One region of the Robertmurraya mesotrionivorans genome, then DNA from elsewhere that is predicted to be linked to it. Evidence: predicted binding sites of a transcription regulator. Region 1 holds the regulator's gene; each other region holds the start of a gene.
What was found. The regulator Rex, encoded in region 1, represses fermentation and respiration genes when NADH is low (regulators of the CRP and FNR family bind a similar motif). The targets are predictions, from matches to a motif close to TTGTGAAATATTTCACAA.

Region 2: the regulator Rex is predicted to act here: its motif matches at 1,465-1,482, upstream of nirB (nitrite reductase large subunit NirB).
Region 3: the regulator Rex is predicted to act here: its motif matches at 3,523-3,540, upstream of ACRX5O_RS11010 (formate/nitrite transporter family protein).
Region 4: the regulator Rex is predicted to act here: its motif matches at 3,337-3,354, upstream of ACRX5O_RS03585 (cytochrome c oxidase subunit 2A).

What each region holds. Positions count from the first base shown of each region.
Region 1 is NZ_JBPCCH010000016.1:6,123-11,746, forward strand. It holds gene ACRX5O_RS19195 (ABC-F family ATP-binding cassette domain-containing protein) at 1-515, opposite strand, end outside; gene moaC (cyclic pyranopterin monophosphate synthase MoaC) at 655-1,149, shown strand; gene ACRX5O_RS19205 (redox-sensing transcriptional repressor Rex) at 1,177-1,836, shown strand; gene ACRX5O_RS19210 (YdiK family protein) at 1,864-2,076, opposite strand; gene ACRX5O_RS19215 (CPBP family intramembrane glutamic endopeptidase) at 2,073-2,807, opposite strand; gene groES (co-chaperone GroES) at 3,109-3,393, shown strand; gene groL (chaperonin GroEL) at 3,468-5,093, shown strand; gene ACRX5O_RS19230 (response regulator) at 5,586-5,624, opposite strand, start outside.
Region 2 is NZ_JBPCCH010000002.1:69,072-74,695, reverse strand. It holds gene ACRX5O_RS04475 (tetratricopeptide repeat protein) at 1-1,394, shown strand, start outside; gene nirB (nitrite reductase large subunit NirB) at 1,601-4,036, shown strand; gene nirD (nitrite reductase small subunit NirD) at 4,074-4,433, shown strand; gene cobA (uroporphyrinogen-III C-methyltransferase) at 4,482-5,624, shown strand, end outside.
Region 3 is NZ_JBPCCH010000005.1:128,880-134,503, forward strand. It holds gene ACRX5O_RS10990 (SCO family protein) at 1-529, opposite strand, end outside; gene ACRX5O_RS10995 (YjcZ family sporulation protein) at 691-792, shown strand; gene ACRX5O_RS11000 (aldehyde dehydrogenase family protein) at 847-2,331, opposite strand; gene ACRX5O_RS11005 (Crp/Fnr family transcriptional regulator) at 2,509-3,210, opposite strand; gene ACRX5O_RS11010 (formate/nitrite transporter family protein) at 3,566-4,414, shown strand; gene ACRX5O_RS11015 (hypothetical protein) at 4,466-4,828, shown strand; gene ACRX5O_RS11020 (YjcZ family sporulation protein) at 4,911-5,018, shown strand; gene ACRX5O_RS11025 (YjcZ family sporulation protein) at 5,051-5,164, shown strand; gene ACRX5O_RS11030 (cold-inducible protein YdjO-related protein) at 5,207-5,488, shown strand; gene ACRX5O_RS11035 (transcriptional regulator SplA domain-containing protein) at 5,519-5,624, opposite strand, start outside.
Region 4 is NZ_JBPCCH010000001.1:700,244-705,867, reverse strand. It holds gene ACRX5O_RS03605 (type III polyketide synthase) at 1-982, opposite strand, end outside; gene ACRX5O_RS03600 (chemotaxis protein CheX) at 1,286-1,741, shown strand; gene ACRX5O_RS03595 (SDR family NAD(P)-dependent oxidoreductase) at 1,767-2,540, opposite strand; gene ACRX5O_RS03590 (methionine aminopeptidase) at 3,009-3,224, shown strand; gene ACRX5O_RS03585 (cytochrome c oxidase subunit 2A) at 3,539-3,688, shown strand; gene ACRX5O_RS03580 (cytochrome c oxidase subunit II) at 3,714-4,190, shown strand; gene ACRX5O_RS03575 (b(o/a)3-type cytochrome-c oxidase subunit 1) at 4,190-5,624, shown strand, end outside.

The DNA of each region.
Region 1 (5,624 bases):
TTCTGGCCACCACTCAAGCTATCAATTTTCGTAGAGTAATCAAATGAGTGGAAATTTAATCCATGTAGGACAGAGCGTATATCAGACTCGTACTGATACCCCCCATTCTCCTTAAATTCATTTTGGAGATGGTCATATTCTTTTATTGTCCGCTCGTACAAAGCAGCATCTTCAAATACGGTAGGATCAGCCATTTTTTCCTCAAGCTTACGAAGCTCTTTCTCTTGGTTCATGACATGTTCAAAAACGGTAAGCATTTCTTCCCAAATGGATAATCCGGAGACAAGACCTGTATTCTGAGCCAAATACCCGATCGTTACATGTTTGGGTTTGATTAAATCTCCTGATTCATAGGAAAGATGGCCGGCAATAATCTTGAGTAAAGTAGATTTTCCAGCCCCATTTCGACCTACTAAGGCAATACGGTCTCTTGTTTGAACTTCTAGTTTTATATTCGATAAAATAAGGTCAGCTCCATAAGACTTGGAAAGCTGGTTCACTTGTAGTAGTATCATTGATTTCACCTCTATACTTCTACGGTTAGTGTATCGCATTCAATACGGATGAGCAATGATATGAGTTGTGAAGTATGTTACAATGTTTTCATACAGAACGAGGAAAATAGTGTATGATTTTGAAAGAGGTGTATAATAGATGTCAGAGTTCACTCATTTTAATAAAGAAGGCAGAGCGAAAATGGTAGATGTGAGTGATAAGCCCGAAACAGTACGGACGGCCATTGCCCATTCTAGTATCACAGTCAATCAAGAGATATATGATCGTATCACACATAACCAAATGAAAAAAGGTGATGTGCTAGCAGTGGCACAGGTTGCAGCGGTTATGGCTAGTAAAAAAACATGGGATATTATTCCAATGTGTCATCCTATTCCACTTACCGGTGTCGATATTTCTTTTGATTGGGAATCAGATAACCATTGCCATACTCTACATATTTCTGCTAGTGTAAAGACAAAAGGGAATACGGGTGTAGAAATGGAAGCGTTAACAGCCGCTTCTGTTTGTGCGCTTACCGTTTATGATATGTGTAAAGCAGTAGATAAAGGAATGGTTATCGGGAAAACATACCTTGTTGAAAAAACGGGTGGTAAAAACGGTGACTTTAAAAGAGAAGAGAAACTATATTAGTTAAAGATAGAAGGTAGGGGAAGAACGATGAGTAATGAATCCATGAAAATCCCACAAGCAACGGCGAAAAGACTACCATTGTATTATCGCTTTTTAAATAGTTTACACTCATCAGGAAAGCAACGAGTTTCATCGGCTGAACTAAGTGAGGCGGTGAAGGTCGATTCTGCAACGATCCGAAGAGATTTTTCATACTTTGGAGCGTTAGGCAAAAAGGGATACGGTTACAATGTAAACTATCTATTATCCTTTTTCCGTAAAACACTCGACCAAGATGAGTTAACGAAGGTAGCGTTAATCGGGGTGGGGAATTTAGGGACAGCCTTTTTAAATTATAATTTCTTAAAAAATAATAATACAAAAATTGCTGTTGCATTTGACGTAGTAGAAGAAAAGGTAGGCACAAAAATTGGAGAAGTGCCTGTCTATCATATGGATGATTTAGAAGAGGTTATTGAAAGAGAAGATATTCAAGTAGCGATATTAACCGTTCCAGCAACGGTTGCACAATCCATTACCGATCGAATGGTTCAAGGAACGGTGAGAGGAATTTTAAACTTTACACCGGCCCGATTAACGGTTCCATCATCGATCAGGGTTCATCATATTGATCTCGCTATTGAGTTACAGTCACTTGTGTACTTTTTAAAGCACTATTCAGTGGATGAAGAAATGGTAGAGGAATAAACAACAAGCCGCCCCTTATTGGAGCGGCTATTTCTTTTGCTGTTTCTTCATCTCTTTGATTTTAAAATGTAAAAGAATCATCCGAATGCCTGAACCAATATCAAATGTAGCTAGCAAGACTAGCAGGTAGGTAAAAAAGCCCCACTCTCCATTTTGCTGTAAGTCCTGTATCGCAAACACTGTGAACAGAGCACCTAAGATGATGTATATAATACCTGAGAATAAAGGTGACTGTCTCATAAGAAGAATCCTCCAATAAAGCTTTGCATTTGTTCTGCTTGTTTGATTAATTTTTCTAAGTCTTCCCTATATACGGATTGCACAAGAACAACGAACGTATTCATTGATACGTGAGCAACGATCGGAACGAGAATACGATTGGTTTTTACGTATAAATACGCAAAGGTGAATCCCATCGCGGAATAAAGTAGGGTGTGCTCAGGCTCCATATGGGCAAAAGAAAAAATGACGGAGCTAAGCAAGGCAGATAGGAAAAAGTTAAAACGCTTATAAAAAGCCCCAAAAATGATCTTACGAAAGACAATTTCTTCTAATATAGGACCAATAACCGAGCTAACGACAATCATAATAGGAAAAGATTCAATGATACGTAAAATCTGCTGTGTATTATCAGATCCTACCTCAATACCAATCCAACGTTCAATATTTGCAGCAAAGGCTTGGGCAAATAGGGCAAGAAAGACACCTGTGATGGACCAGAGGATCGACCGACCTAAGCTTGCTCCGTTTCTTACTTCATTTGCGTTTACCATCTCTTCACGCAACAACAGCAGGACAATGACAAGTGTGATCGAAAAGCTGATAACAAGCCAAGTGACACCTGCAAACCCTTGAGAGTTTGTTTCAAAACCAATCATTTCTAGTACGAGAGAGGTTATAGGGACACCAATAAAGCTTGAAAGCTGCATAGCAATATAAGCAATTAATATAATCCAATATTCACGTTTCAAAACAAGTCTCCTTTTCAATCCAATATAGTTATTCTACTCGTAAACATCAGGTTGTATCAAATAAGAAGAATTATTGTCCGTATTTTAGCATTATATGGATAGAATAGGTGGAAAAGTACATACTTAGTAAGGTTGTATAATTAACAAGTTATGGGAGGACTTTTACAAAAAAATTATAAAAAAAAGCGGTTTCTCGCTTGCAAAAAATGAAGAGATTCATTAATATAATAGTTGTGTTAGCACTCTAGTTAAGTGAGTGCTAATAATTAAATCTTACATATATTTGAGGAGGTTGTTTCACTTGTTAAAGCCACTAGGTGATCGCATTGTAATTGAGCTAGTTGAAACGGAAGAAAAAACGGCAAGCGGTATTGTACTACCAGACTCTGCTAAAGAGAAGCCTCAAGAAGGCAAAGTAGTTGCTGTCGGCACTGGCCGCGTACTTGAAAGCGGTGAGCGTGTAGCTCTTGAAGTTTCTGTGGACGACCGCATTATCTTCTCAAAATACGCTGGCACAGAAGTTAAGTACCAAGGAAAAGAGTACTTAATTCTACGTGAAAACGATATTCTAGCTATTCTTGGATAAGAGTAGAACTTTCATAATTTAAAAACTAAACGAAGACAGAATAGATTGAAAAAACTCGAGGAGGGTATTTTACAATGGCTAAAGAAATTAAGTTTAGTGAAGACGCACGTCGCTCGATGCTTCGTGGGGTAGATGCACTTGCAAATGCTGTAAAAGTAACATTAGGACCAAAGGGACGTAACGTGGTTCTTGAAAAGAAATTCGGTTCACCACTTATTACAAACGATGGTGTAACAATTGCAAAAGAAATCGAACTTGAAGATGCATTCGAAAACATGGGTGCTAAGCTTGTTGCTGAAGTAGCTAGCAAAACAAATGATGTTGCTGGTGACGGTACGACAACTGCAACTGTTCTTGCACAAGCGATGATTCGTGAAGGCTTAAAGAACGTAACAGCTGGAGCTAACCCAATGGGTATCCGTAAAGGGATGGATAAGGCTGTAGCAGTAGCGGTTGAAGAGCTACGTGCGATTTCAAAGCCAATCGAAAACAAAGCTTCTATCGCTCAAGTTGCGGCTATTTCTTCGGCTGATGATGAAGTAGGGCAATTAATCGCTGAAGCAATGGAACGCGTTGGTAACGACGGCGTTATCACAATCGAAGAATCAAAAGGCTTCACTACTGAGCTTGATGTAGTAGAAGGTATGCAATTCGATCGTGGATATGCGTCTCCATACATGGTAACTGACTCTGATAAAATGGAAGCTATTTTAGACAATCCATTTATCTTAATTACTGATAAGAAAATTGGAAGCATTCAAGAAATCCTTCCTGTTTTAGAGCAAGTTGTACAACAAGGTAAGCCATTATTACTTGTTGCTGAGGATGTAGAAGGTGAAGCATTAGCTACATTAGTAGTTAACAAGCTTCGTGGAACATTCAATGCAGTAGCTGTTAAAGCTCCTGGTTTCGGTGACCGTCGTAAAGCTATGCTTGAAGACATCGCGATCTTAACAGGTGGAGAAGTGATCACAGAAGAGCTAGGTCGTGACCTTAAGTCTGCAACGATCCAATCTCTAGGTCGCGCTTCTAAAGTTGTTGTAACAAAAGAAAATACAACAATCGTTGAAGGTGCTGGAGACTCTGCACAAATCGCAGGTCGTGTAAACCAAATCCGTGCGCAAATGGAAGAAACAACTTCTGAATTTGACCGCGAAAAATTACAAGAGCGCTTAGCTAAGTTAGCTGGCGGTGTAGCAGTTGTTAAAGTTGGAGCTGCTACTGAAACAGAATTAAAAGAGCGCAAGCTTCGTATTGAAGACGCATTGAACTCAACTCGTGCAGCTGTTGAAGAAGGTATCGTTTCTGGTGGTGGTGTTGCCCTACTTAACGTATACAACAAAGTTGCTGCTCTAGAGGTTACTGGTGACGAGAAAACAGGTGTGAACATCGTTCTACGTGCGATGGAAGAGCCAGTTCGTACAATCGCACACAATGCAGGTCTTGAAGGATCTGTTATCGTTGAGCGCCTAAAGCGTGAAGAAGTGGGAACAGGTTTCAACGCAGCTACTGGCGAGTGGGTAAACATGATCGAAGCTGGTATCGTTGACCCAACTAAAGTAACTCGTTCAGCTCTTCAAAACGCTGGATCTGTTGCAGCAATGTTCTTAACAACTGAAGCAGTTGTTGCTGACATTAAAGAAGACACTCCTGCAATGCCTGACATGGGCGGCATGGGTGGAATGGGCGGCATGATGTAATCTGCCCCCAAATATAAAAAAGAAGCTTCTCATAAGTTCACTGAACTTTTGGGAGGCTTCTTTTTTTTATTCCTGAGTTACATAAAGGTAAACTTTTTCGTGATCTGACCAATCATTGGAATGCCTCCTTATGAATGGTTCAAGTAACATTTTTAATAATAAAAGGGGTTTTTCATTTCGTAATCTATCGTACAAGAATATAAAAGTGAATATAAAGAAGAATTTCAACTATCATTGTTCTTACACTTTTTGAGAATTGGATTTACAAAATATATAAAGGAGATCACACTAGCTGGTAATTTTATAATCTCCTGTCCCTTATTTTCCATCTGCTTATTTTCAGTCCCCGCTCTAATCTTGAGTAACAGCATCGTTAATACATCATTACATAGTTGATAGGATTAATGTTTACCTCTAAAAATACTTTTTCCATATATGTTTTTCCGATGAATAGGTAGTTAATTGTATAGTGATGCTTGTTCTTATTTGGTTTTATATTTCTAACATCATACGTTTTGCTTCGAAATATAA
Region 2 (5,624 bases), on a different contig from region 1:
CAACCGATCATTACATTCACTCTAAAGGACCTTATGAACTATTAAAAGCAGCAAACACATCATTAATGTCTATACCACCGTATCGTGGAACGGTTCAAGAAAGAAGTTCTCTTTCCGTTAATTTACACATGGCTGATAGCATTATTTATGTTTTAAATGAGGAAAATCCCTTAAACGATATGGAATTGAATGTGATCAAGCAAATGAACCAGCAAGCTAACGATCATATGTTCATTTTTATCCTTCCGATCCCAAATGCGGTAGAAGAAGAGACTGGCGTTTCTTATTATTTGGAAACCATTAAGAAGAACCTGAATCCTATCTTCCCGAATGCTGACATTTACCCGTACACGTCTTCTAAGGCTCTGGTCTGGAGTGACATTTTGAAAGATGTTAACAGCGAGCAATCCAACGAAAGAAGAACTAGAAAAGAGCTTTACTTTATTAAAGAAACACTACACTATCTGTTAGCTAAACGAGCTGATAAAGAAGAAAAATTAATCGATGTCATTCAATGGAACAAAGAAATGTTAGCTAAGGTTAGTGGAGCTTCCATGCAGCTAGGTGATTTAGAACAGGAAGTTGGAGAAAGACTGAAGAGCAATTATGTTACGATCCTGCAGGAGCTTTCTGCAGAAGTAGAAGCAGACATACCTAATGTACTAAAGACAACAGCTGAATCTATTACAGATCAAAGCAACCTTGCCACTATCCATCTTCAATTAAACGAGGAAATGAACAGGCGCATGGAGGAATATTTACAAAACACCACCCTTCCAAAGCTCTACTCCTCCCTTCAAAAATGGATTGGTCTTACGAAAGAGGAACTACAGCAAATTCGTGCTTATTTAGATGAAATGGCTACAAGCTTTAATGGCTTATACGGAATTGAAAAATTTCAATTTCCAGTAGATGATCAATTACTTCATGACTGGAGAAGAGACACTGGACGGTTGACAAGTGGTGTTCAATTAGAACACATCAACATTATGTTAAAGCATAATCCAACACAATTATTACTAAAGGGCGCAGGTAAGCTATTCGCTGGCATCGGTCAAAATAAAGCCATGCTGCAGCAAAAATACAAGCGCTATGTGGAAACGGAAGATTATTCAGAAGTAGCAAAACAAGTAAGTAAACAGTTTTTTGCCCCTTATCATTTTTTTGCTATGGCAATACAAAGGGATTTAGAATCGTTCTTTCAAAAGCCAAAGGATGAGTTAACACATACGGCAGAAGATTTAGTAGAAAAGATCAGCCAGTATGAGCAATCTTTAACAAAGCTTCAGCATAATCCAACAGCTTTTGAGGATCCAATTAAGCTATTCACGGTCCGTTATAAGCAATATGAATTCCTATTTACTGGACTTCCTAAAGTCAAACAAGAAGTATAAGCAGTTTTCAAGCTGGTGCAAACATATGCACCAGCTTTTTTCATTCACCCACCTAAACTTTTTGAACAAAATGTGAATACCTTCACATAGTTTGTGAAAGTGTGACAAACTTCACAAGTTTTCAACATAAAAGAAGTTAAAATAGAGCTATCAAGTCGATTGTGAAATAACGAGCATAAAGCTCAGGCTAGGGAGGACATAACAAAATGGAAAAACGACATTTAGTTCTTATTGGTAACGGGATGGCTGGAGTAAGAGTAGTAGAGGAAATTCTAAAACTAACACCCGATACTTTTCATATAACAATCTTTGGAAACGAACCATATCCAAACTACAACCGAATTCAGTTATCAAATGTATTGCAAGGGAAAACAACGGTAGATGACATTTTCCTAAATGAATGGGAATGGTACCGTGAAAATAATATCACTCTATATACAAATGAAGCAGTTACAAAGATCAATACACAGTTAAAGACAGTCGTATCTTCAACGGGAAGAATCGTTGCTTACGATGAACTTATTATCGCAACAGGATCAAGCTCATTCATCCTTCCGGTACCCGGTGCAGATAAACAAGGCGTAACAGGCTTCCGTGATATCCAAGATTGTGAAAATATGATGGAAGTAGCTCGTACTCATAAAAAAGCAGTAGTCATCGGTGGTGGCCTTCTTGGTCTAGAAGCTGCAAGAGGTTTAATTGACCTTGGTATGGAAGTACATGTGGTTCATTTGATGCCACACCTAATGGAAAGACAGCTAGATGAGACAGCTGCAACGATGCTGAAAGAAGAACTTGAAGCTCAAGGGATGAAGTTCCTTTTCCAAAAACAAACGAGTGAAATTCTTGGAGATGACCGCGTAACAGGTCTTCGATTTAGCGATGGAACAGAAATCGAAACAGATCTAGTCGTTATGGCTGTTGGAATTAAACCAAATACACTGCTTGCAAAAGAAGCTGGAATTAACGTAAACCGTGGGATTGTCGTAAATGACTTTATGGAAACAAATACACCTAATGTATATGCGGTTGGGGAATGTGCAGAACATAGAGAAGTTACGTATGGAATGGTGGCCCCACTGTATGAACAAGGGAAGGTTTTGGCACAGAGAATACTCGGATTAGAGGTTGCACCGTATGAAGGATCGGTTACAGGGACTCAACTAAAGGTATCTGATGTTGATCTGTATTCTGCGGGTGAAATTATTGATGATAAATCAACAAAAGCAATTAAAGTTCACAATGAATTTGAAGGCATCTATAAAAAGATACTAGTAAGAGACAATCGAGTGGTAGGGATTGTTCTATACGGTGACACAAAGGATAGCACAAAATTGTTCCGCATGCTTGTTGATAAAGAAGATGTAAGTGGTAAAACAAGCGCTAGTATTCTTGATTCTGGTTGCTGTGGTGGGGGTCAAGCAGACATGAGCGTTGACTCTATGCCGGATACGGAGATTGTGTGTGGATGTAACGGCGTATCAAAGGGAACCATCGTGGAAGCCATTCAAACTAAAGGACTTACAACAGTTGATCAAGTATCTAGCTGTACAAACGCCGGACGTTCTTGCGGTCGTTGTAAGGGCCTTGTTGGTGAAATTCTTGCTTACACATTGGGTGATTCATTTGATGCAACAAAGGCTAATAAAAAGACTCTATGTGGCTGTACAACATTAAGTCGTGACGAGGTTGTTGCTGAAATTAAAGAAAAAGGCATGATGAGTACAAAAGAAGTCATGAATGTTCTTGGCTGGAACAACGAGGAAGGCTGCAGCAAATGTCGTCCTGCTCTTAACTACTATTTAGGTATGCTGCATCCTGAAGAATACCTTGATGAACGTGATTCTCGACTTGTTAACGAAAAAATGCACGCAAACATTCAAAAGGACGGCACATACTCTGTTGTTCCAAGAATGTACGGTGGTGTAACGAATGCTGATGACTTAAAGAAAATTGCTGAAGTAACTGAGAAATACAATATACCGCTTGTTAAGCTTACGGGTGGACAGCGTATCGCATTGCTAGGTGTGAAAAAGGAAGATCTGACAAATGTTTGGGAAGACCTTGGTATGCCATCTGGTTATGCCTACGGAAAAACATTACGTACCGTAAAAACATGTGTGGGATCTCAATTCTGCCGTTATGGTACACAAGATACAATGCAACTAGGAATCGACCTTGAGAAGAAATTTGAACGTCTAGACACTCCACATAAATTTAAGATGGGAGTATCTGGTTGTCCACGTAACTGTGCTGAAGCAGGAATTAAAGATATGGGGATAGTCGGAATCGATGGCGGATTTGAGTTGTATGTAGGCGGTAACGGAGGAACCGATCTTCGTGCTGGTGACCTTCTCTGCACGTTAAAGACTGAAGAAGAAGTAATGGAAATGATTAGTGCTTATATTCAATACTACCGTGAAACCGCGAATTACCTAGAGCGTACATCTACTTGGATTGAACGTGTGGGGCTAGATCATGTAAAAGAAGTATTGCAGGATGCTGAAGTAAGAAAAGAATTAACGGAGAAACTTGATCGTTCCCTAACTAGATACACAGAGCCTTGGAATGAAGCATTGAAAAATCAACAAATTCGTGAAAAATACTACAAAACAGAGGAAATTCCAGAAGTTTTAGTCTAATATCGTAAATGAAAAATTAATATTTACGAAGACGAAAATGATGGGTAAAATTAAAGGAAAGGTTTTGGTGATTGATATGCCACAAACATTAACAAAGGTTGATGTCGGAAATTATCAAACATTAGCACATCAAGCAGGAAAAGTGATCAGACTTGGCGAAAAAGAAATAGTCCTATTTAAATTATCAACTGGAGAAGTAAAAGCAGTTGAGAACAAAAGTCCACATCCAAAGGGAGGCACATTGGCAGACGGCTTAGTTAGTGGAAGCTATGTATACTGTCCACTTTATGATTGGAAAATCTCTTTGAATGATGGTAAGGTGCAAGCACCAGACGAAGGACAAGTAAAAACGTATGATGTAGAAGTAGAGGATAATCGCATTTTATTACTAATATAAAGGATGGGGGCGACTTCGCCCCCATTTGCCTTAGGGGAGGAAGTTTGTATGACAACAGGAAAAGCATTTTTAGTTGGAGCAGGACCAGGGGATATTGGTCTCATTACAGTAAAAGGCCTAGAAGCCATTCAAAGAGCGGAGGTTATTCTATATGACCGACTTGCAAACCCAAAGCTTCTGGATTTTGCACCTCCAAATTGTGAGTTTATCTACTGTGGAAAGCTTCCTGATCGTCATACCCTCAGGCAGGAAAAAATAAATGATCTTCTTGTAGAGAAAACAGCTTCAGGAAAAATCGTCGTTCGATTAAAGGGAGGAGACCCTGGAGTATTCGGACGAGTAGGAGAAGAAGCAGAGGCATTAGCTCAAAATGGGCTTTCGTTTGAAATGATTCCAGGAATTACTTCCGGAATTGCAGCCCCTCTTTATGCCGGCATTCCAGTAACCCACCGAGAATATGGAGAATCGTTTGCCATTGTTACGGCTCATGATAAATCAAAAGATGGAAAATCCGCACTCAATTGGGAAGGCCTTGCAAAAGGAATCGATACGATTGCTTTTTACATGGGAGTAGGCAATCTTTCTCATATATGTACGAATTTACTCTCACATGGCAAACCAGCTTCAACACCAGTCACGCTCATACAGTGGGGAACATTTGGACGTCAAAAAACACTAGAAGGTACACTTGAAACTATCGTTCAGCGTGTAGAGGAAGCAAAGTTTACGAATCCAGCCATCACACTTGTAGGAAACATCGCTTCTCTTAGAGAAAAAATCAGCTGGTTTGAGAAAAAACCATTATTTGGCCGCCAAGTATTGCTTCCAAGAACAGGGTTGAACACAAGCAATATAGCAAAGGCATTAGAAGAACAAGGGGCTGACGTGATTGAATTCCCTAAGTGGAAACGCGTAAAAATCACTCCAGATCACCTTATTTTATCAAAGCTTTCTATGTATTCTTCCATCATATTTACGTCTCCTGAGAGTGTTGACGAATTCTTCCAAATATTGATGGAAGAGAAAATAGATATTCGCTCAATCCAAGCTGATTTGTACGGCTTGTCGAGGAAATCAGTAAATCAACTGTTGAATAAAGGACTGCTCGCTAATCCAATTGAAAAATTAAGAAAAGGAGGGACTATCCTCCTTATTGGAAATAGTAATAATATAGAAGAAACTAGTCAAGAC
Region 3 (5,624 bases), on a different contig from region 1:
TAAATTTATTGTTTTCATCTACTAGAAAAACGAAAGTAGAGTGGACATAGAATCCATCACCTGGATCTCTATATTGAAACTGAAAGGTATTGGCTAAACGTTCAATATCCTTTTGGTCTTCCTTAATATTATTGGGGTCTCCAGTTAAGAATATCCAGTTTCCATCGTCTTTAATTTCAAAATGGGACATGTGACTTTTCATCACTTCTGGTGTGTCACGATAGGAATCAATACTAACGGTTAGAAATTGAATCTTATCTCCGAATACGCCTTCCTCTTCAAGATCCTTTTTTAATTGATTCATTTTCAATGTTGTGGTTGGACAAATATCAGGACAATGCGTATACATGAATTCAACAAGTTTTATTTTTTTCTCTGTTTTACTAAAATCAAAGCTTTCATTGTTCATTGTCGTTAAAACGATATCGTCAGGAATTGTTGCATTGGCATCACGAATTAGAAAAAAGGATATACCAGCAGTTATACCAACGATGATAATAATTGAACAAATCATATATATTTTCTTCATGAACATCCCCCCTCTATTTAAGATAATGAATCTTGAAGGAAAATCCTATGGACATATTGTGAACATATTTAATTGATCCCATATAGGACATTCATCTATACCGTTGACATCCCGTCTGAATACACTAGGAGTGAAAAGGCTATAGAGGAGGGTTAAATATCATGAGTGGAAATTATGGAGGCGGCTTCGCTTTAATCGTTGTCCTGTTTATCTTGCTAATCGTTGTTGGGGCAGGATTCTTCGGTGGAGGCTACGGCTACTAATATTTGTTTATAAAAAAAGCGAGAGGGAAGACCCTCTCGCTTTTCTTGTGGTTATTAATTCATACCGATCCATACACTCTTAACTTCGGTATAGTTGTTGAGTGCATAAGAGCCCATTTCACGACCAAGACCAGATTGCTTATAACCACCGAATGGAGAAGCGGCATCAAATGCGTTGTAGCAGTTAACCCAAACCGTTCCAGCTCGTAAATTGTTGGCTACGTAGTGTGCTTGAGCTACGTCACGTGTCCATAACCCAGCAGCTAAGCCGTATTCACTTTGATTAGCACGAGCAATAAGCTCATCTAAGTCTTCATATGGAAGGGCAGAAATAACAGGACCAAATATTTCTTCTTTAGCGATCGTCATTTGGTCACTAACATTGGCGAAGATCGTTGGTGAAACAAAGTATCCTTGCTCAAATGGACTATTTCCACCAACTAATAGCTCGGCTCCTTCATCAATTCCTTTTTCAATATACCCAAGAACGCGTTTTTGTTGTGTACTTGAAACAAGAGGTCCAATCTGTGTGTCAGAGTGTAGACCTGCCCCCTGCTTTATATTCTTCGCATGACTCACCATATCAGCAACAACATTATCAAATTGCTTTTTCTGAATAAAGACACGAGAACCCGCACAGCACACTTGACCTTGGTTAAACATAACCCCATTTAGTGCTCCAGGAATTGCTTTTGAAAGATCAGCATCTGGCAGCAAGATGTTTGGCGATTTTCCGCCTAGTTCTAGGGTTACTCTCTTTAAGGTTTTTGCTGCTCTCTCCATAATCATTTTCCCAATTTCAGTTGAACCTGTGAAAGCAATTTTATCAACTTGTGGATGGTCAACAAGCGGTTGACCTGCTGTTTCACCGAATCCAGGAATGATATTGACAACACCTGGAGGGAAGCCTGCCTCTTGAATTAACTCAGCTAAGTATAAGGCAGAAAGAGGTGTTTGCTCAGCTGGTTTTAGTACGACTGTACATCCTGTTGCTAGTGCAGCACCTAGCTTCCACATTGCCATTAGAAGAGGGAAATTCCAAGGGATAATTTGTCCAACAACCCCGACCGCTTCGTGTCGTGTATAGTTAAAGTACGGCCCATTAACCGGAATAGTTTGCCCAACAATTTTTGTTGCCCAGCCAGCATAATATCGCATATGTTCAACAGCTAAAGGAATATCAGCATTCGTTGTTTCTCTAATTGGTTTACCGTTATCCAATGTCTCAAGTTGAGCCAGTTCAGCTGCATTTTCTTCCATTAGGTCAGCAAGCTTATACATTAATCTACTTCTTTGAGCGCTACCCATTTTTGACCAAGGACCTTCATCGAAAGCTTTTCTAGCTGCCTTCACAGCGAGGTCTACATCTACTTCATTGGCTTCAAAAACAGTTGCAAGCACTTCGCCAGTAGCAGGGTTATAGGTTTCGAATGTCTTTTGAGTTTGACTCTCGACGAATTCACCATTAATAAAGAGCTTCTTTTTACCTGATAGGAACTTTTCTACTTTTTCATGCAATTGAACAGTTAATTGACTCATTGTTTCCCTCCCGCTATTAAATGGTTAAGTAATTTCCAAACTATGACAACGCTTACAACGTTAATACTATCATTTTATAAAACTACTTTTCAATCATAAATATAGGGAATATTCCGATAATGTTTGACACGATTTTTCGACAAAAATAAAATAATCGCCTAAAATAGGCGATTACGATTAATCAATATTACAATATTCAATCGGACAGTTCTCACAATCTATTTCTTTTTTTAAATAATCTAGGTCATGGACAGTAATTATTTTTTTGCTAATAGATATAATATGGTTCTTTCTTAATTCAGTCAGCATTCTACTAACGCTTTCTCTTGCTGTACCACAGAAATTCGCTAGATCTTGATTTGTTAATGGAACCGATATTTCAATTCCATTTTCTCTTAATACACCATAACTATTACATAACCGGATAATGGTAGAATAGAGTGCACCTTTTTTTCCATTTAACACCAAATCACGAAACTTAGTAATGGTTTTTCTTATATGATCATTCATCCATCGGAGGAATTCAAAAGCCAACTGGCTATTTTTAAAAAAGGCTTGTTCAAGATCAGCAATATTAATGGCTGCTGCTTCACCATTTTCTATTATTTTAGCATTAAATATATACCTTGGATCCACAGTAAATAAGGTTAGTTCCCCTACAATATCATTATGCTTACAAAGTCTTAAACTCAGTTCATTTCCTTCGGCGTTCATTTTAGATATTTGAACCTTACCTGATAAGATAATATACATTTCTCTTGCTTCTTGTCCTTCTTTAAACAGATAGCTTCCTTTTTTTATAGGTACAATTCGTTCAGCCGATTTTAATAATTCGCCAAGTTCGTAGGACAATTCTTCCTTATATTTTTGATTCACCATCGGTATCCTCCTTTAAGCGCTGGCCATATATTTTATTTAAAAGAATGTCATGTAGCTGGTCAATATAGTTTACTTAATAAAGAGTTAACGTTTTGTGACAGAAATCACGTTAAATTTAAAATCTCTTTAAAAGAGTGATATTTGTAACAGGGGAGTAAGGGGAGTTTTTAATATTCCTATATTGAAAACCCTAGTTTTCAATACTTAAATGATGAAAAAGGGAATATGTAACCGCTTCATAAAGAGTCACGAAGCGTTCAATAGTTTTTCTATTAACAAAAGCAGGAATGAGGGGTAAAATGACAGTAAATATTGTGACGTTTTTCACATTTTGAAAAGAGAAAGGATCCTGAACATGTATAATGAGCTTACACCCATTGAGGAAGCGGCATTAAACGCTAAGAAAAAAAGAGATACTTGGATGTCTTCTAAACTACATTACTTTATTAAAGCGATGCTTGCTGGGGTCTATATTGGTTTCGGAATCATGGTATCTTATAAGACTGGGGAATTTTTCTTTGATGCCGGGTCTCCATCTGCCATGATGTTGGTAGCTATTTTCTTTGGGACTGCACTAGTAATGATTATTTATGGTGGGGCGGAGTTGTTTACTAGTAACACAATGACAATGACCATCGGAACGTTAAAAAAGGAAACTACCTGGTATGAGACGTTCCAAGTCTGGGTGGCCTGTTACTTTGGAAATTTAGCAGGTGCATTGTTTTTTTCTCTTCTGATCATGCTATCAGGTTTATTTTTATCACCAGACAAATCGCAGCTTTTGATGGACGTTGCAAGTTATAAGATGCACGGACATACATTGGAAATCTTTTTTCGTGCGATTCTTTGTAATTGGCTCGTATGTTTGGCCATTTGGTTACCAATGCATGTAAAAGGTGACGTAGCAAAAGTCCTTTTAACCCTCTTACTTGTATTTGGTTTTGTTATCTCAGGCTATGAACACAGCATTGCAAATATGGCACTATTTGGTATTGCACTAATGGTTCCACATCCAGAAACGATTACAATAGGGTCAGCTATCCATAACATCATACCTGTAACCATTGGAAATTTAATTGGCGGAAGTATTTTTGTCGGAGCTTTCTATGTGTACCTAAATAAAAAGCCTGTTGTTAAAGATAAGAAAGTACTAGAAAATGAAGTTTCTTTTTCCGTTTCAGAGAAGAGAGTAGCGAAAATGTAAGAATTTAATGGTATGCAATCACTCCTTGATATAGTTCAAGGAGTTTTTTTGATGGAGAAGCCCTGTGCGTTTGTACGTACGTCACTCCCAGTGGTCACATATGATAAATGTGTACAAACCATCGGAGGTGAGAAAGTGTCAAATAGAAACTACTATGAAATGTGCCGTGGCGGTGTTGGAAGACCAGTAAGAATAACAACAAGAGATGGTAGAACTCATACTGGAATGATCCATCGTGTTACTAATTCAAGAGTATATCTACAACCATTTGGACAAGGAAATAGAGGGAATTACGGAGGATTTGCTTATCCATGGGGAAGAAGAGGTTATGGATATGGCTACGGTGGTTTTGCTGCAGGCATTGCTATTGGAGCAATCATTGGACTTGCATTCCTGCCATTCTTTTTCTGGTAAGTTTGTTAATTAGTGAAAACGCCCATACAGGACAACTTTGCCACACATATACTGCCGATAGATGTCATGGGAGGTGGAAGTAATGAGCGCAGAAGCTGGATTCGGCTACGGCGGTGGATTTGCTTTGATCGTCGTTTTATTCATCCTATTGATTATTGTAGGAGCAGCATATGTAGGATGGGGATATTAATAAGTAATTTATAATAAAAGGGGTTGAAAGGTATGGGCTATAACTACGGATATGGTTATGGTGGATGTGGCTATGGATACGGAGGATTCGTGTTAATCGTCGTATTATTTATCTTATTAATCATTGTAGGCGCCTCTTGGTTATAAGAACAAATAAACAACCTGCTCTAATGGGCAGGTTGTTTGTTTTTGGATACACAGGAAAAAATACTTTTAAAATATAATAAATTGTACATACTAAATAAAAAGAACGAAAGAATCTCTAGAATGGGGGCAATTGCTATGTTCTTTAACAGAAAAGCTCAAGAAGAAAAACCAGAAGATATTTTAATGGATATTGAAGTGTATACATGTGCTGATAACGATTGTATTGGTTGGATGAGAAAAGAATTTGCAAGCTCCGATTTAAAATGTCCACTGTGCGGACACGACACAACAATGGAAGTTAGAGAGCTGCCCAAAATCAATTAGGGTTTAGAAGCAAGGCGTAGCCTTGCTTCTTTAGTGTGTATCCGAATTAAAGTAGTGGTCATTAAATGCTTGTTCAGCAGCAGCTTCAGAAGCAAAAAGGGCATCGTCATCTTCAATTACATGAAAGGTCTCATTT
Region 4 (5,624 bases), on a different contig from region 1:
CATATAATATGGTTGCTGATGACATATTCCCGTAATTCTTTAACACATTTGCAGATATTTCTAACATTTCTGCTGGTAACTGTAATGATTTTACATAGGCGTCTAGAACCTTCTTTCCTCCTGGATGCGCAATAAAGTGCTGAAGCTCTTCAAGTTGACAGCCATTCTCAGTAAGAAAATGATTTACATTGGGCTTTAACCATTTTTCAATAATGGAAGGAATATCCTTAGAAAAAACAACATAAAGTCCATTCTCTTTTACTTCCCAACCCATCACATCAAGCGAGTCCTTCATGGTAGTTGACCTTGTAGCTAATATAGTTGGATAGGAGGTTAAGTGACTGATGCTTTCCTTCTGTACTTCATCTCCTACTACAAGAGCACATGCCACTCCATCAGCAAAAAGAGAAGAGCCAATTAAGTTACTTTTGGATAGATCGTTTTTCTGGAATGTTAAACTGCATAATTCAATTGTAAGTACAAGTACTTTGGCAGTAGGAAAAGCGAGGCAGTATTCGTATGCTCTTGATAATCCAGAAGCTCCACCCGCACAGCCAAGACCCCAGATAGGAATTCGTTTCGTATGTATCGAAAAAGGAAGGATATTCATAATCCTTGCTTCTATACTAGGAGTTGCTAAACCTGTACTTGATATGGTGAAAATTGCGTCTATGTCTTCATAATCAATCGGTTTCTTCAAATAATCCTTATTTTGTAAACAATTTTTTATTGCTTTTGTACCTAACTGGGTAGCTGTTTCTATATATGCATCATTTTTTTCCTTAAACGACCTCTCTTTGGCGAACCATTCTATACTTCTAGCAAAATGTCGTTTTATAATTTGTCCGTGCTGGAATGCCTTAAGCAATCTTTCGATATCGTGAAAAGCATCTGTAAAAAGCTTTCGAGAAAAATTCATCACTTCAGTTTGTGTTATTTCGTATTGCGGGAGTGCTTCACCTACTGATAGAATTGCTGGCATTGCTTTTCTCCTTCCATGATCACCATATTAAGGATACTTTTTCCAAAAACAGGAGATTTTATTCATGAAAAAAACTCCCTGCTTTAGTAAGTAGAGAGCCATCCATGTCTTGAAGGAGTTGCTGTGCTTCTTCATTATATGATGATTTTCGTTTCAAATCACTAGATAATTTTTACCATAGAAATGAACCAAAAGAACCATTTCATTTCCCATTATTTTTTACTATTAAAAATGAGAAAACCATGTTATTTTTCTCAGCATCTATGATAATATAATGATATTCGACTAGTTGGAGGAATACAAATGACTTTATCAAAGCAAGTGACAGATATATTAAACGGGACTATCGATTCAGTTAAATCAGTTCTTCCATTTGACCTAGCCGTTGAAAAACCATCTCTTTTTACACAGCCTTTTACACAGCATTCGATTGGTGTGTTGATTGGAATGACCGGAGATGTAAGAGGTCGTATTATTATTGATGGAAATGAACAGGTGTTTGGTAAGATCGGAGAAGGAATGTTCGGTATGGCTTTAGAAGGAGAAATGCTAGAGTCCTTTGCAGGAGAGTTAGGAAATATGATTGCAGGGAACCTATCTACAACGATTTCACAAAAAGGCCATGAAACGGATATTACCCCACCTACTGTGTTGGTTGGAGAAACAAAGGTTTACGGATTTGATAAGGCATTCCGTTTACCAATCAATATTCAAGACCTTGGAACGATTGAACTTATTATTATGGTAGAAAATAAGTAGAGAGGAGATACCTCTCTACTTTCTTTTAAAATCCGTGAATTGTCATACCGCCGTCAACAAATATGGTTTGACCACTAATATAATTTCCTGCTTCAGAAGCTAACATGACGACAGGACCTACTAGTTCTGGTAATTCACCGACACGGTTTAAAGGAGTGACAGCTAAAATATCTTCTACATACTCTTTGTTAGAAAGTAAGGTTTCCGTTAAAGGTGTTTTGAAATACCACGGGCCTATGCTATTCACATTAATATTATGAGGACCCCATTCTAAGGCTAGCACCTTGGTCATTTGAATCATAGCCGCTTTTGTTGCCGCGTATACGACACCTGTTCGTAAAGCGACATGTCCGGCAACAGATGAAATAGATATGATTCTACCCGCTGTTCCGTGCTTCTGCATCACTTTACCAACTTGTTGTGACATCATAAAGGCTGACTTTAAATTGGTATCCATAATCGTCTGCCACTCTTCCTCCGTAACCTCTAAAGCTTTAGAACGAATATTCATTCCTGCATTATTGATAAGAATATGTATTTCTCCCCACTCATCCTCCACCTTAGAAACTGCCCTTACCACTTCCTCTTTTGAGGTGACATCTGTCGGTATAACGAGCACCCTCCTGCCAAGAGAACGAATGATTTCAGCAGTTTCCCTTAAATCGCCCTCGGTACGGGAAAGTAAGGCAACATCTGCCCCTGCTTCCGCAAGACCAATGGCTAGTGCTTTTCCAATTCCCCTGCCAGCCCCAGTAACTATCGCATGTTTGCTATCTATTCGAAATGATGGTAAGTACATAATGATCCCCCTTTATCATTCATATATGAATCAACATATCAAACGGTAGTCAAAAAGAAAAGGAAAAAGGGTTTCTTTTTCCTATCACCTTATTACTTCTTATCTTGTTGTCTTTGCACCTCTATATAAATCTCTTTACACACCAATTCGCCGCACACCTGACAAACTACCTTCCCATCATAAAGGGTTCGGCAGTGTTCACAATAGTATTTCACCATATATTATCCCTCACTATTTCTTACTGACAAATATTACTATCAGTATATTTATACTTGATACAAGAGGTTCCTTCAAGCAGTCTAAAAGCCTTAAGAATAATAATAAATATGAAAATTCTATGATGAACATAACCATATTTAAATACCAATTATTAACATCACCTTAACACCTCTACCTTAATAATATGTATAGAGGAAACCCCATTAGAAATAATAGGAACAAACAAAGTTTTTTAGGTGGTGAATAATCTTGGGAATCATTCAAGCCTTCTTCAATTGGCGAGAAGGAAAGTATCAAGAGCATATAGAAGCAATGTATGAGGAAGATAAGTGCCCTCAATGTCATGGGAAAGGGTATCATGTGTATCCTCCAGTAGGAGAATTTATCCCATATAACCATATTTTTGATTGTGCAGGCTGCGAAGGATCAGGATCTTATTCAAAGTGGGATAGCACAATCGTCTAACACACTCTAGGTTTCTAGGGTGTGTTTTATTGTGTAATAAATATCACTCACCTACAAATGCTTTTATGTCGACATTCGTAACCGTTATCATATATTTTCAAAATTTATCTTCTTCACAAATATTTCACATTTCGAGACAACTGAATGTGATTTAAATCACTGTCACAATAACTTTTCACTACTATCATAGTAAATACATAACAATTGAACAATTTGTGAAATCAATGAAAGCTAATGGAATTGGAACAATTGTCTTGTATTATGAAATTGTAATCATTTATTTATTGTGAAACCTTGGGGAGGGAGTGAGGGTTATGGCGAAAATGGAACTCAACCGAAAAACAAAGACGGAAATAGAGGATAGCTCTTCTTTAAAGGGCACATTAGCTTCCGTTTTCCTATTAGGATTCTTTCTAATAGTGACATGGGTGAGCGTTTACTTCTTATTTTTAGACCGTTTTTAATTGAGCGAAAGGGGATATTTTTACCATGCATATGCATAAGTTTGAAAAAATTTGGCTGATATTTGGGATTGGGACACTTCTAGTTTTCCTAACCGTTTTAGGTGTTAGTGCCTTTTATCTCGGAAATCAACCACCAAGCTGTTTAGCAACAATCAATCCTGAAAAAGTTGATACAACTGCACCATTCAACGAGCCAGGACTTAAAAAAGTTGAGGGCAAAGACTGGGATTATGAACTAGTATACGTAGCTCAAGCTTTTGCTTATACTCCAGGAGAGATTGAAGTTCCACTTGGAGCAAAAGTAAAGGTAATTGCAACAACAAAAGACGTAATTCACGGATTTCAAGTTGCTGGAACAAATATTAACATGATGTTAGAGCCTGGTTATATAAGCGAGTATGTCACAACCTTTGACAAAGCTGGAGAATACTTAATTTTATGTAATGAATATTGTGGTTCTGGACACCACATGATGACGTCTAAAATCAAGGTGGTGGAATAATGAATACATTAAATGCAAAAATTGATCCTCGTGATGGAAAATTAGTTATGGCCCATTTTTATGTAGCATTCATCGCTTTGGCTGTCGGTGGGCTGGCAGGACTTCTGCAAACGTTAGTACGTTCTGGAAAATTTGTGTTACCTGCAGGAATTGGCTATTATCAAATATTAACGGTTCACGGTGTTGTGCTCGGGCTTGTTTTAACAACATTCTTCATTATGGGCTTTCAAATTGCTGCCACAAGCCGTACATCAGGTACATTATCCAATCTTCAAAGAAAATTAGGTTGGATTGGCTTTTGGTTAATGACTACTGGGACGCTAATGGCAGCCACAATGATTCTACTAAATAAAGCTTCTGTACTTTATACCTTTTATGCGCCATTACAAGCACATTTTATTTACTACCTGGGTCTAACACTTGTTGTGGTAGGCAGCTGGGTAGATGGAGCTGCCGTACTAGGTAAATATATTAGCTGGAGAAAGCAAAACCCTGGTCAGCCAAGTCCATTAATTACGTTCATGGCTGTTGTCAATACGATGTTATGGATTGTCGCAACAATAGGTGTTGCTGCAACCGTACTATTCCAATTACTTCCATGGTCACTCGGGATTGTTGATCGAGTGGACGTTCTAGTTAGCCGTACACTATTCTGGTATTTCGGACATCCACTTGTTTATTTCTGGTTACTACCTGCCTATATGGCATGGTATGTAGTCATTCCAAAAGTCATTGGTGCAAAAATCTTCTCTGATTCGCTTGCTCGTTTGTCCTTTATCTTATTTTTACTATTCTCTATCCCTGTTGGTTTTCACCATCAGTTAATGGAGCCAGGAATTGATCCTGCTTGGAAGTTCTTACAGGTTATCTTAACCTTTTTAGTTGTCATTCCATCATTAATGACCGCCTTCTCCCTCTTTGCCACTTTCGAAAGCTATGGTCGCTCAAAAGGAGCAACAGGACTCTTCGGATGGTTTAAGAAGCTTCCTTGGGGAGATGCAAGATTCACGGTTCCTTTTATCGGAATGCTTTCATTCATACCTGCAGGTGCAGGTGGACTGGTTAATGCTTCTCATCAGTTGAACCAAGTGATTCATAATACGATTTGGGTTACTGGACACTTCCATTTAACACTTGCAACCGCAGTTGTTTTAACTTTCTTCGGTATTTCTTACTGGCTGGTTCCACATGTAACAGGCCGAGTATTAACAAAAGCGATGAATAAACTTGCGATTTACCAAGGTGTTCTTTGGGCAATCGGTATGACCTTTATGTCTGGTGCAATGCACGCAGCTGGTTTACTAGGTGCACCACGTCGTTCTTCTTTTTCAGAGTATGGCGGAGCTGCTCAAGCTACTGAATGGATACCGTATCAAATCGCTCAAGCTGTGGGTGGCACAATCCTTTTTATTGCGATTATTCTTATGCTTTACA